Regions from separate parts of the Blautia sp. MSJ-36 genome, predicted to be linked through region 1. Evidence: riboswitches for the same ligand, from Rfam matches in the RefSeq annotation. Region 1 holds a riboswitch; each other region holds the start of a gene.
What was found. Region 1 has a riboswitch for cobalamin ahead of KQI39_RS05160 (ABC transporter substrate-binding protein). Riboswitches for the same ligand answer to the same signal wherever they lie in the genome.
Positions count from the first base shown of each region.

Region 2: another riboswitch for cobalamin. It lies ahead of KQI39_RS04540 (cysteine-rich small domain-containing protein); the one in region 1 lies ahead of KQI39_RS05160 (ABC transporter substrate-binding protein).
Region 3: another riboswitch for cobalamin. It lies ahead of nikB (nickel ABC transporter permease); the one in region 1 lies ahead of KQI39_RS05160 (ABC transporter substrate-binding protein).
Region 4: another riboswitch for cobalamin. It lies ahead of KQI39_RS04605 (sirohydrochlorin cobaltochelatase); the one in region 1 lies ahead of KQI39_RS05160 (ABC transporter substrate-binding protein).

Region 1 covers NZ_JAHLPQ010000004.1:181,257-184,426, reverse strand. Annotated here, with positions in the region: gene pcrA (DNA helicase PcrA) at 1-810, shown strand, start outside; cobalamin riboswitch at 912-1,201, shown strand; gene KQI39_RS05160 (ABC transporter substrate-binding protein) at 1,308-2,402, shown strand; gene KQI39_RS05155 (FecCD family ABC transporter permease) at 2,507-3,170, shown strand, end outside.
Region 2 covers NZ_JAHLPQ010000004.1:47,190-50,359, forward strand. Annotated here, with positions in the region: gene KQI39_RS04530 (glycyl radical protein) at 1-108, opposite strand, end outside; gene KQI39_RS04535 (phosphatase) at 461-1,174, shown strand; gene KQI39_RS04540 (cysteine-rich small domain-containing protein) at 1,260-1,565, opposite strand; cobalamin riboswitch at 1,832-2,032, opposite strand; gene KQI39_RS04545 (C40 family peptidase) at 2,198-3,170, opposite strand, start outside.
Region 3 covers NZ_JAHLPQ010000001.1:308,309-311,478, reverse strand. Annotated here, with positions in the region: gene nikC (nickel transporter permease) at 1-389, opposite strand, end outside; gene nikB (nickel ABC transporter permease) at 390-1,328, opposite strand; cobalamin riboswitch at 1,518-1,707, opposite strand; gene KQI39_RS01435 (M14 family metallopeptidase) at 1,996-2,955, opposite strand; gene hisIE (bifunctional phosphoribosyl-AMP cyclohydrolase/phosphoribosyl-ATP diphosphatase HisIE) at 3,050-3,170, opposite strand, start outside.
Region 4 covers NZ_JAHLPQ010000004.1:63,090-66,259, reverse strand. Annotated here, with positions in the region: gene KQI39_RS04610 (NAD(P)/FAD-dependent oxidoreductase) at 1-601, shown strand, start outside; cobalamin riboswitch at 875-1,049, shown strand; gene KQI39_RS04605 (sirohydrochlorin cobaltochelatase) at 1,206-2,510, shown strand; gene KQI39_RS04600 (hypothetical protein) at 2,632-3,170, shown strand, end outside.

The DNA.
Region 1 (3,170 bases):
GTCCGTGAAACCCTGGAAGAGGTCATTGAGCTTACCGGTTATGTGAAGGAACTGGAGGCAGAGAAAACGGAGGAGGCCCAGGCGAGGATCGAAAATATCGATGAGCTGATCTCCAAGACAGAATCCTTCCAGGAAGCCATGGAGGAGGCCGGACAGCCGGCAACACTTTCTGCATTTCTGGAGGAGATCGCACTGGTGGCAGATATCGATTCTGTTGATCCGGATCAGGATTATGTGCTGCTGATGACTCTTCACAGTGCCAAGGGACTGGAGTTCCCAAATGTATTTATCGTGGGAATGGAGGACGGTGTTTTTCCGGGATATGCTTCCATCTGGTCCGGTGATCCGTCGGATATCGAGGAGGAGCGAAGGCTCTGTTATGTGGGGATCACCCGTGCCATGAAGGAACTGACCTTAACCTGTGCAAAACAGCGGATGATCCGTGGGGAGACTCAGTATAACCGTGTGTCACGTTTTGTAAGGGAGGTTCCACGGGAGCTGGTAGATCTTGGACATACCATTCAGGAGAAAAAGCCCAGAGTAGATGATATCGTATCTCCGAAAAGCGCCTATGCCCAGATGAAAATGAATTTCCAGGCAAAGAGCACCCTGCAGAAAAAAGATTTCACAGTGAAGAAGGCGGACAGCCTGGACTATGGTGAGGGAGACACGGTCCGTCATGTGAAATTCGGAGTCGGTATCGTAAAAAATATCGCAGACGGCGGCAGAGACTACGAAGTGACGGTAGACTTTGACAAAGTCGGCGTGAAAAAAATGTTCGCCGGTTTTGCCAAGCTGAAAAAGATCTGAGAGGGATCTCTCCGGGCAGACTATTTCTGCAAAAAACTGTAAAAATCCGGCCTCAAGGTTGTAATTGGAAAACCGGTATGTTAGAATCAGTATCAGCGTAATTGAATTGCTGTGAAGTGAACAGTATCACCGGCACATATGCTGCCGGATACTGTGAGAGGGAATCGGGTAAAAAGCCTGAGCGGTTGCGGCCACTGTATACAGAAGAAGGGATTTCACATGCCATTGCAGAAACTCATGTGAGAAGGCGAAATCCCGATGTCAGAGAGATTCTGGAGAAAATTCTGATACATCATTCATGATCGGCTAAAAGATGAATGGTGTATCAGTTTTTATTTTGCGGAGTTTTTTCTGAGTCTGTAAGTCAGGAAACCTGCTTGACAGTATGTAAGTGGGAGCTTCCGTACAAAGTGTTCCGTGCAGATTTTATGAAGCCCCATCTTTTCGGTTACCCATAGGCAACAGGAGATAAAACAGGCGAAAAGAGAGGAAATGAAATGAAAAACAAGTATGTATCCACAAGAATCATGGCAATGGTAATGGCAGCGGCAATGACCGTATCAGCAGCTCCGGCTGTTTATGCCGCAGAGAGAGCAGACTCCGAGACCATCAAGGAAGACAACCAGCCGGCAGCAGAAGACAGTACAGAGTCTGCAGACACCGAAGATTCTTCCGCAGAGGCAACCAAGACAGAATATCCTCTGACCATCACAACCTATGATTACGATGGAAACGAAATCGAAACCACTTATGAAAAAGCACCGGAAAAAGTCCTTGCTGTATATCAGGGAAGCATTGAGACTATGCTCGCACTTGGTCTGGAAGACCACCTGGTAGCTACCGCAGGTCTTGATAATGAAGTTCCGGAAGATCTCAAAGAAGCATTCTCAAAAACAAATTATCTTGACGAATTTACCCCATCCCTTGAAACTGTAACAATGCTGGAGCCGGACATGATCTTATCCTGGAGCTCTCTTTTCTCTGATGAGAATCTGGGAAATGTAACAGACTGGATCGACAAAGGCTGCAACACCTACTACAACACCAATACTCGTCCGGACGGCGCCAGAACACTGGAAAATGAATTCACAGATATCTTAAATATCGGAAAGATCTTCGATGTACAGGACAAAGCACAGGCTATCGTTGATGATGCAAAAGCAGTGATCGACAAAACTCTTACTGCAACTGCAGATGTAAAAGACAAACCAAGCGTAATGGTATTGGAGCCTCTTGGAGATGACATCACAAACTATGGCGTAAAGAGCCTTGGCGGAGATATGGTAACACAGTTAGGCGCAACTCTTGCAAACCCGGATGCTTCCACCGTTGGAAAAGAGGATATCATCGCAGCCAACCCTGACGTGATCTTTGTGGTTTACATGCCATATGCAGGAGATGATCCGGAAACTGTTAAGAACAGCCAGCTTGCAGTGATCCAGGATGATGAGTCCCTGAAGAGCCTTGACGCAGTAAAGAACGGACGTGTTTACCCGATCATGCTCAGTGAGATGTATGCAAGTGCAACACGTACCCAGGACGGAATCGAAACTTTTGCAAAGGGATTATATCCGGACGTAAATCTTGACTGATCGGAGAAAATGCAGTGAAAGAAACAGCTTCACAGAGAAAAAAAGATAAGGTGCTCAGAACATCCATGTATGTGGCAGTTCTCATCTGACTTGCAGGATTCCTTATTTTTTCCATACTTGCAGCCATCACTTTTGGAAATGCGGATCTGTCACTGAAGGATGTATACGGCGTTATCGCTTATAAATTGTTTCATATAAAAAGTCTGTCCGCCTATGCGGAAGGCGCAGTTCATGATGTTGTGTGGCTGATCCGGCTGCCTAGAGTCCTTCTGGCTCTGGCAGTTGGAATGGCTCTTTCCGTGTGCGGCGTGGTGATGCAGGCTATCGTGCAGAACCCGCTGGCAGACCCGTATGTGCTGGGTATCTCATCTGGTGCATCTCTGGGTGCCACACTGGCCATCATGCTTGGAATCGGAAGCTTTCTTGGCGGAAACTCTGTGGGAATCACAGCTTTCATTGGCGCGATGATCACTTCTTTTGCGGTGATCGCCATTGCAAACATGGGTGGAAAGGCAACTTCCGCAAAACTGATCCTTGCGGGAATGGCGGTCAGCGCAGTCTGTTCTGCTTTTTCCAATTTTGTCATTTATATTACCAATGACAAAAATGCGGCAACAGAAGTTATGAAGTGGAGCATGGGAAGTCTTGCCGGAGCAAGCTGGATCAGAGTGGGTGTAATGCTTCCGGTCACGCTGATGTGCGTGGCTGTTTTCTGGACGCAGTACCGGAACCTGAATCTGATGCTTCTGGGAGATGACGTATCCATTA
Region 2 (3,170 bases), 130 kb from region 1:
CAGCTTGGCTCTGGCAGATTCGATCACCGGCATCTTTGCATAAAGATTATCCACAAGATGTGTGATCCTGTCTGTTTTCGGGATATCTGCTATATGAAATTTCTCCATGATTCTCCTTTCTCATAACCGGTTGTTTCTGGTGATCTGTCCGCCTTCCCGCTTCCAGAACCGCTTCTTTCCGGCTATGTGCTCATGTAATTTTATTATACCTTACCCCCTCTTTGATGTCAACGAAATCCAACATGTGTTTCTTGCTGTTTTTGTGGTTTTTATAGGGCAAGCCCCGTTGGTTTTATTTGTTTTTCGTGTTTTTATGTTTTTCTCTATTGACTTTGTTTTTCTGCTCTGTCATACTTGAATTTATATGGGAATTCCTTTATTTTTCACAAAAAATATGTACAGCGGACATTTGTATTCCGCTCCGTCACATGTTCCCAAACAGCAAAAGAGGTGTATTTTTATGTATCTTTCTGATATGCATACCCATTCCATCGCCAGCGGTCACGGCACGGAATGTACCATCACCAACATGGCACGTGCAGCCGCAGAAAAAGGCCTCCGTCTTCTCGGAATCACCGATCACGGTCCCGGAACTCTGGCAGCCGGAACTTCCTCCTACTTCCGAAGTCTTACCTATTCTCCGAAAAAACATTTCGGCGTAGACCTGCTCTATGGGATTGAACTGAATATTCTGGATCGGAACGGAAGTGTAGATCTGGATCAGGAATTATTATGTAAACTTGATTACGCCATTGCCAGCATGCATTCCTGGAACTACCACCCCGGCACCAGGGACGAAAACACCGAAGCCTTTATCAATGTTATGAAAAATCCTTGTGTCAAAATTCTCGGACACAGTGACAACACACACTATCCGGTGAATTATGAAGTTCTTGCCCGAACCGCCAAAGAAACCGGAACGATCTTTGAGATCAACGAAGCTTCTCTTGCGCCTTATGGCTATCGTGGTGACACAAGAGAAAACTGTTTCGAAATCCTTCGCTGCTGCCGAAAATACGATCTGCCACTGCTTCTCTCCAGCGACAGCCACGGCCCGGAACACATCGGCGATTTTACCTATGCCGCTGAGTTTGTTCATCAGGCCATGTTCCCGGAACAGCTGATCCTGAACAACCAGCTTCCAAGGTTGAAAGTATTCCTGCAGACCAGATGACCCGATAAAGTAAAAAGCCAGCTCTCACATGTCACCATGTGTCAGAGCTGGCTTATTATTTCGGGTTATATTCTATTCTCTATTATCACTTCTCATCTGTCTGAGAATTTTCTCTCTGTTTTCTTATCATATCCGCAAGTTCCTGGTACTTCCCTGTGATATATCCATAATTTTCTCTTCTGTGAGGAAGTTTACACGCCGTACAGTCCTTGATCCCACTTTCTGTGAAGTGAAAATTACCGCCGCATTTATCTCCCAGTGCATACAACGGACAATAACAGAACAGGCAGTTAAAATTCTCCGGATCTGCTCCTTTATGGCATGGAAAATACTCGCATTTTTTGTGACTGAAATAGGAATACTCTTTTCCTTCCCAATATGGTTTCTCCATGATTCTTATCTCCTCCCGGATCATATATCCTCTTAATTTTCCCATAAAAAAAGAGGTAGCGATGCCACCCCGGGGTAGAAATATAATCCGTTCATGAGTGCGCGGAGGGAACGAATGTATCCGGAGTAGTATCGCCTGCCATTTAATCATGTATAATTCATATGAACAGGCGCATTCCATAAAAAAATGCCTACTCTCGTAAAAAAGTAGACAACGTCCCAGGGGTGCGGAGTCCCTGAAATGGTTGTTACACTTTACACGGAAGTTTAACCTCGCCATAACAAGCAGGTTTCCTGGCTCCGGGATCATGGCTTGTCTCTCCTTCTCATACCTAAGTACAATGGACTGTGAGATTCGCTCCTCCGTTACAGTGACCGGATCGCTCAGGTTTCACACCTGATTCCCTTTTCTGCTGGCTTCTGATAATCAACGACTGTCAGATGCCCTCAGCACTTGCTATGTTCAATATGGAATTATACTGGCATTATAATAACACCCTGTTAATTATATGTCAATACCATTTCAGATTTTTCTGATATAAATACACTGTTTCCTTATAAGAAACAGCCTGACGGAATATACCGCCAGGCTGTTCAATATCTTCATCTTAATGAATTTTATATGGTTCGTGATTATACAAGACGTCTTACAGAAACAATCGTTCTGTATGTCGCATCGTTACTGATCTTAATACCATCCTGGGAATTGGATGCATGTACAATCTGTCCATTGCCCATATAAATAGCCACATGTCCACCGTAACAGATCAGATCTCCTGGCTGAGCATCTGCATAAGATACCTCAGTACCTGCGTTCTGCTGCTCATAGGAAGTTCTCGGAAGGCTTACACCAAAGTTAGCATATACACTCTGTACAAAACCGGAGCAGTCTGCACCGTTGGTAAGGCTTGTTCCGCCCCATACATACGGATTTCCAACAAACTGTGTGGCATAATCTACAACAGAAGAACCGGAACCACTGTAGGAAGAAGAACTTCCGCTGTCAGAAGAGGTATCCTCAGAAGCATCGCTGCTGTCATCATAGTTTGCGTCTGTATTATCTTCTGTAGTGTCTGTATATCCGGACTGGTCATCGGAAATTACATTTCCGTCCTCATCATACTGAACGTCACCATTCTCATCATATGTATCATCTACATACTCTGTATCGTCCTCTGCAGTATCTTCGTCCGTATTCTCGATTACGTCACCGTCCTCGTCATACTGAACGTCTTCACTCTCATCTGCTTCATCCTGCTGCGCTGCTTCCGCTTCTGCCTGGCGTCTTGCTTCCTCTTCTGCTTCTGCCTGTGCTCTTGCTGCTGCCTCAGCCTCCGCCTGACGTCTTGCTTCCTCTTCTGCGGCGATACGCTCAGCCTCTAATCTCTGAAGCTCTGCAGTCTGCTCTGCAAGAAGGTTCGCATAGTCTGTAGCCTGCTGCTGTGCATAAGCAATTTCATTGTCATAATCTGCGGATGTTGCACGCTTCTCATCCAGCTGTGCCTGAAGGTTCTGGGATTCTGCCTCATATTCCTGCTTCATTCCCTCAAGTTCCGCTTTCTCCTGTGTATACTGTGCTTCCAAGTTAGCTACCTGCTGGATGGTG
Region 3 (3,170 bases), on a different contig from region 1:
GCAATGGCGATGGCCAGCACAAGGCCCGGGAAGGAAATCATCATATCCGCAATGCGCATGATCACCGCATCTACAATACCGCCAAAATATCCGGCAATAACTCCTAAAAATGTACCGATCACAAAAATCACCGCAACCAGACATAAGGTCATGATCAGAGACGTTCTTGTTCCGAAAATAACACGGGAAAGAAGATCTCGCCCAAGTTTGTCTGTTCCAAATGGATGGGCGGAGCTCGGCTCCTGCAGTGATTCGGTCATAACTGCATCCAACGGATCATATGGGGAAAGCTGCGGTGCAAAGATCGCAACACCGATCACCACAAGACCTAGAATAAAGAAAAGAGTGAATTGTTTGTTTTCTTTGAATATTCGTAATACTTTTTTCAATTATCTATCCTCCTTAAGTCTTGGATCGAGATAAGTGTAGGATAGATCCACAAGCAGGTTGATGCACATGTACAGGATCGCGATCCAGAGTACATAGCCCTGTACAAGAGGATAGTCACGACAGGAAATTGCCTTTACTGCCATATTTCCCATTCCAGGCCAGTTGTAAATGATCTCTACAACTGCAGTACCTCCCAGAAGACTTCCAAGGGAAAGTCCCAGCAGTGTTACCAGCGGAAGCATTACATTAGGAAGAACGTGTTTCCAGAGAATGACGCTTTCCTTGATCCCACGCATTCTTGCACCTGTGACATAATCCTGGTGAAGCTCCTCCAGTACTGCACTTCTTACCTGTCTGGTATACTTTGCAGACATGGCAAGTGCAAGTGTCAGCGCCGGAAGGATCATGGATTTAAAATCTGTACTGCCTCCGGCAACATTGATCCAGCGAAGCTGAACACCAAAGATGCTGAGAAGGATCAGGCCCAGCCAGAAGCTTGGAACAGATACTCCCACAAAGGTAATTCCTCTTACAAAATAATCCGGGAATTTGTTCTGATATACAGCGGCCAGTATTCCAAGCGGTATGGAAATAATGACCATCATCAGAAGTGCCAGCAACGACATCCTCAGCGTCGGCCAGAAACAGGATACCAGTTTATCCGTTACCGGCATTTTGAAAGAATAGGACTGTCCCATATCTCCTGTTACAACACCTTTCAGCCAGGAACCATACTGTACAAGAAATGGCTGGTCAAGGCCGAGATCATGTCTTGTCTGTTCCAGAAGTTCCGGTGTTGGAAGATTACCACACTCTGTCAACATGATCTCCGCAGGATCACCAGGTGACAGGTAGGTCAGTCCAAATGTGAAAAAGCTGATTCCAAACAATACAATTATGATCTGGAGAAATCTTTTTCCTACTTGTTTCTTTGTCACGTTTTACTCCTTTCCTCATTTGATGTGATTTTTAGCATAGCCGTTTCAACTTATATAAGATAATAATAACTATAATGGGATTCTTTATATGCAGAAAATGCATGGAATTTCAGAAATACGCACGAAAAAAGCCCGTGACGAAATACGGGCACACACAAAAAAACATGCTTCCTATCTTCCGTAAGAATCATCTTAAAACAATTACAAGCAGGTCTCCTGACTCAGGCTCCTCACCCTCAGACACCTTCCCGGCCCTATTTCTCACGCACCCGGCCAGTGGTATTTTATCTGAGGATTCCCCATTACAGTGACGGGATCGTACCGGATTTACACCGGTTTCCCTATTAATCCTCTCGGAACTTGCAACGGCTGATGTAAAAATCAGCAAATGCTGTTAAATTACGGATTTATTGTATGATAAATCTATTGCTGTTGTCCATAGAAAAATGTTGTATTTTTAGAATATTTATCAATTTTGTCAAAGCTGTTTGAATTGTACATATACCCCGTTAGGTATTTAACAACTGAGTTTATCCGATTTGTCAAAAAAATACGGATTTTACGCGTTTATTTTTACAAATAGAACAACAAACGGTAAAATCCGGTTTTCTTATCGCTTCTATAGGAATTGAATAAAACAATTTTTGGTGGAAAAGCTCTGCGAATATCAGGTCAGCGTCTCTGTGATCGCTGCATAGGCGATCATCGGTCCGTCCTCAATAATATTCAGGCTGGCTGTCTGATAAAGTACAACTCCATTTTCTGTTGCAATGGATGTATAAAGCAGGTTTCCGTAGTAATCTCTCAGTTCACCCAGGTCTTCTCCTTTAAAGAAGTACTCTCCAGGCTTTTTGGATGGATACCAGCATCCGGTATATGGTGCATATTCATATACCACATTTTCCAGAAGCATCTGACGGTAATGTTTCAGTCCGTGACATTTCTTCCCCTGAAGATGAAACACAAGATGACGGACGTCTCTTTTGTCCTGTTCCACTTCCTCCCAGGTCCAGTAACTGTGTCCGCCCCTCTCGATGAGAATACTTGGAATTCCAAGAGAAGAGGCATAATTATAGGCACCACCTGTAGCAGTTGTAGAGCGGACCACATATTTGACACCGATATGTCTTGCCATATGTAAGGACTTCTCTGCCGTCTCTTCATCTACAACCCCTACATAATAAACATATGGATGAAGCTGCTCATATCCGTCTCCGCTGTGCAGATCAATATAATAATCCGTTATGGAAAAAAGTTTCGTCACCATGGTATAGGCAATGCGGTCTGCAGCTGTCCCCTCAGGATCTCCCGGGAAAACACGGTTCAGATTCTTACCATCTTCATAGACCATACTCATGGTACGATGTTCAAATCCACTGACATTGACCAGCGGAATGATGATCACATTTCCCTTCAGTTCCTCCGGCTGAAATTCTTTCGCAAGTTCCATCGCCGCCTGTATTCCTACATACTCGGCGCTGTGTACTCCTGCTGTGATCAGGATCGTCGGTCCGTCTTCCACCCCGCAGATCACAGTCGCCGGCATCGCCATGCCGCATCCTGTGATCTCAATCTTACCTTGTGCTTTTTCTCCTTTTTCGATCACCCAGTCATCAATTTTGATCATTGGCTGTTTCCCTTTCCCTTTTTCTTATATTTCCGCACTTTGTTCCGATAAGTATACCATGCCTAACCAAAATTGTATATGTCTTTTTTTAATTCTATCTTTTTGCCAGTTCTCTGGTGATCTCTTCCCAGCTGACACCTTTTTCCACCATCAGTACCATCATGTGATAGAGAAAATCTGAGATCTCATACTTGATCTCTTCTTTATCCGGATTT
Region 4 (3,170 bases), 120 kb from region 1:
CCGTACTTTCTGTATGAACCCGAGAGGTGTTGTTGTTAATGAGAACACCAACGGAATCATCACAGTAAACGGCCACAGCTATGAAGATCCTGCAAAACACACCAACAATACAAACTTCGCCCTTCTGGTATCCAAACATTTCTCAGAGCCGTTCCATGACAGCAACGGATACGGTGAGAGCATCGCAAGACTTTCCAATATGCTTGGCGGTGGTGTTATGGTACAGCGTTTCGGAGATCTGATCCGCGGAAGACGAAGCACAAAAGCACGTATTGAGGAGAGCTTCGTAACACCGACTCTTTCCGCAACACCGGGAGACTTAAGCCTTGTTATGCCGAAGCGTATCCTGGACGGTATCATCGAGATGATCTATGCCCTGGATAAGATCGCACCGGGAACAGCAGATGACGATACTCTGCTTTATGGTGTGGAGGTTAAATTCTACAACATGGAAGTTGAGATCGATGAGAATCTGGAAACCTGCCACAAAGGACTCTTTGTTATCGGAGACTGCAGCGGTGTGACACATTCTCTTTCCCATGCATCTGCCAGCGGAATCTATGTAGCCAGATACCTGGAGCAGGAGTACTTCAATAAATAATATGATCGGCCCTTTTCTGCTGTCACAGTGATGGCGGAGAAGGGCTGCTTTTTATGTAGCAGGAAATCTCTATGCTATTGTAGGAAATCATTATGCTATAAATAAAAAACATAAATCATATAAAATCATGAAAAATATGCATGAATATTAAAATAAGTATGCTGAAAATAACTGACAGATACAGGGAGAAAACCCTGTATCGTCCGACAGCAATCTTGACAATTTTGTGATTTTGTGGTAAAAAATAGATAACCAGGTAAAATCGAATATGTACAAATGTTATAGCAATAAGGTTACATCCAGTCGGATGTGCAAAAGAGAATCCGGTGAGAATCCGGAACGATACCGTCACTGTGAACGGGGAGCTGTTTTCGAAACCACTGGGAAACCGGGAAGGGAAAGCAGCGTGGAACCAAGTCAGGAGAACTGCCTTATTGTGAGATCCAGGATTCGCGGTCTACGAATCTGTATTCTCAATAACAATACAGAACTTCTTTTTATGTGTATTGCGAGAGAATCGTGTGTGAGCAGGCGGCCGCAGAAAGCAGCCGTTTTTTTGTACATATCAGTATTCTGGAAATACATGAAAAGAGGACGATAAGAAATGAAAAGAAAAACAATGTTAGCTCTGATGCTCGCAGTTTCCATGACATGCTCTATGGGTGCAGCTACAACAGCAATGGCAGCAGATGATTCCGCTACAGAAGAGAGCGCAGATGAGAGTACTGAGGCAGCTGATACCACAGAGGCTTCTGATGAAGACCAGAAAGCAGCTGACAATGTAGCAGCTCTGATCGACAAGATCTATGTACAGGAAAGAAACGACACAACAGATGAGGACTGCAAGGCAGCCAAAGAAGCATGGGATGCTCTGACAGACGCTCAGAAAGAACTGGTAGAGGGTGAGAATGCAGATCCGGATTATTTCGGACGTGACACAGGAGATGCTTCCAAGGACGATCCGCGTAACCAGGATGAGATCGGTGAGAATGAACTTCTTGTTGTAAGCTTTGGTACTTCCTTCAATGACAGCCGTGCAGAGGATGTCAAAGGAATCGAGGATGCTCTTGCAGAAGCTTATCCGGACTGGTCTGTAAGAAGAGCATTTACAGCACAGATCATCATCAACCATGTAGAGGCAAGAGATGATGAAGTGATCGATAACATGCAGCAGGCACTTGACCGTGCAGTAGCAAACGGTGTTAAGAACCTGGTTGTACAGCCTACACATCTGATGCATGGCGCTGAGTACGATGAGATGACAGAAGCCATCAACGAGTATAAAGATAAATTTGAGTCTGTAGCTATCGCAGAGCCAATGCTTGGTGAGGTTGGAGACGATGCAACAGTGATCAACGACGACAAGAAAGCCGTTGCTCAGGCAATCACAGATGAGGCTTGCAAAGAAGCAGGATTTGACAGCATGGATGCAGCAGCTGAGGCTGGTACAGCATTCGTATTCATGGGACATGGAACATCCCATACAGCTAACATTACATACGATCAGATGCAGACACAGATGGAAAACCTTGGATTCAAGAACGCATTCATCGGTACTGTAGAGGGTAAGCCGGAAGATACAGCCTGCGACAAGGTTATCGAGAAGGTAAAAGAAGCAGGATACAAGAACGTTGTTCTTCGTCCGCTGATGGTTGTTGCCGGAGACCATGCAAACAACGATATGGCCGGTGATGATGAGGATTCCTGGAAGAGCCAGTTTGTAGCATCCGGAGACTTCGAGAATGTTGATACACAGATCGCAGGTCTTGGACGTATCGAGGCTGTTGAGCAGCTTTATGTAGATCATACAAAAGCAGCTATTGATTCTCTGGGAAGCGCTGATGAGTCCGCAGATTCTGACGCAGCAGCAGATACAGAGGCTGATTCCGCTGAGGATTCCGCAGAATAATAAATATGAAACGATCTGAGTGATCTCAGATACCTATAAGAAATCCATGTAACTGCCCGGAAAGATCAGGAAGACTGTCTTCCGGGCAGATTGCTGTATCTATGGAAGGGAGAAGATTATTATGAAAAAACGTTATGTAAACTTAATCCTTGCAATGGTAAGTGCATCAGCTATGGTGCTTGGCTCTGTGCCTGCAATGGCTACAACAGATTCCGCAAAAACCGAATCTGCCAAAAACGATTCCAAAGAGGATGCAGAAGCTTCCAATGAGAAAGAGGCAGACGCAGCCAAGACAGATACCCTGGAAGATGGTGTTTATACAGCAGAGTTTGACACAGACAGCAGTATGTTCCATGTAAATGAGGCCAATGACAAAAAAGGCAAGCTTACGGTCAAAGATGGCAAGATGACCATCCATGTAAGCCTGGTTTCCAAGAAGATCGTAAATCTGTTTGCAGGAACTGCCGAAGATGCACAGAAGGACGGCGCCGAGATCATTGAGCCTACCACAGATACAGTAAAATACAGCGATGGTTATACAGAGGAAGTTTATGGATTTGATATTCCGGTACCGGCCATTGGTGAGGAATTCGATGTGGCTCTCCTGGGAGAAAAAGGCAAATGGTACGACCATAAAGTAAGTGTCAAAGATCCTGTAAA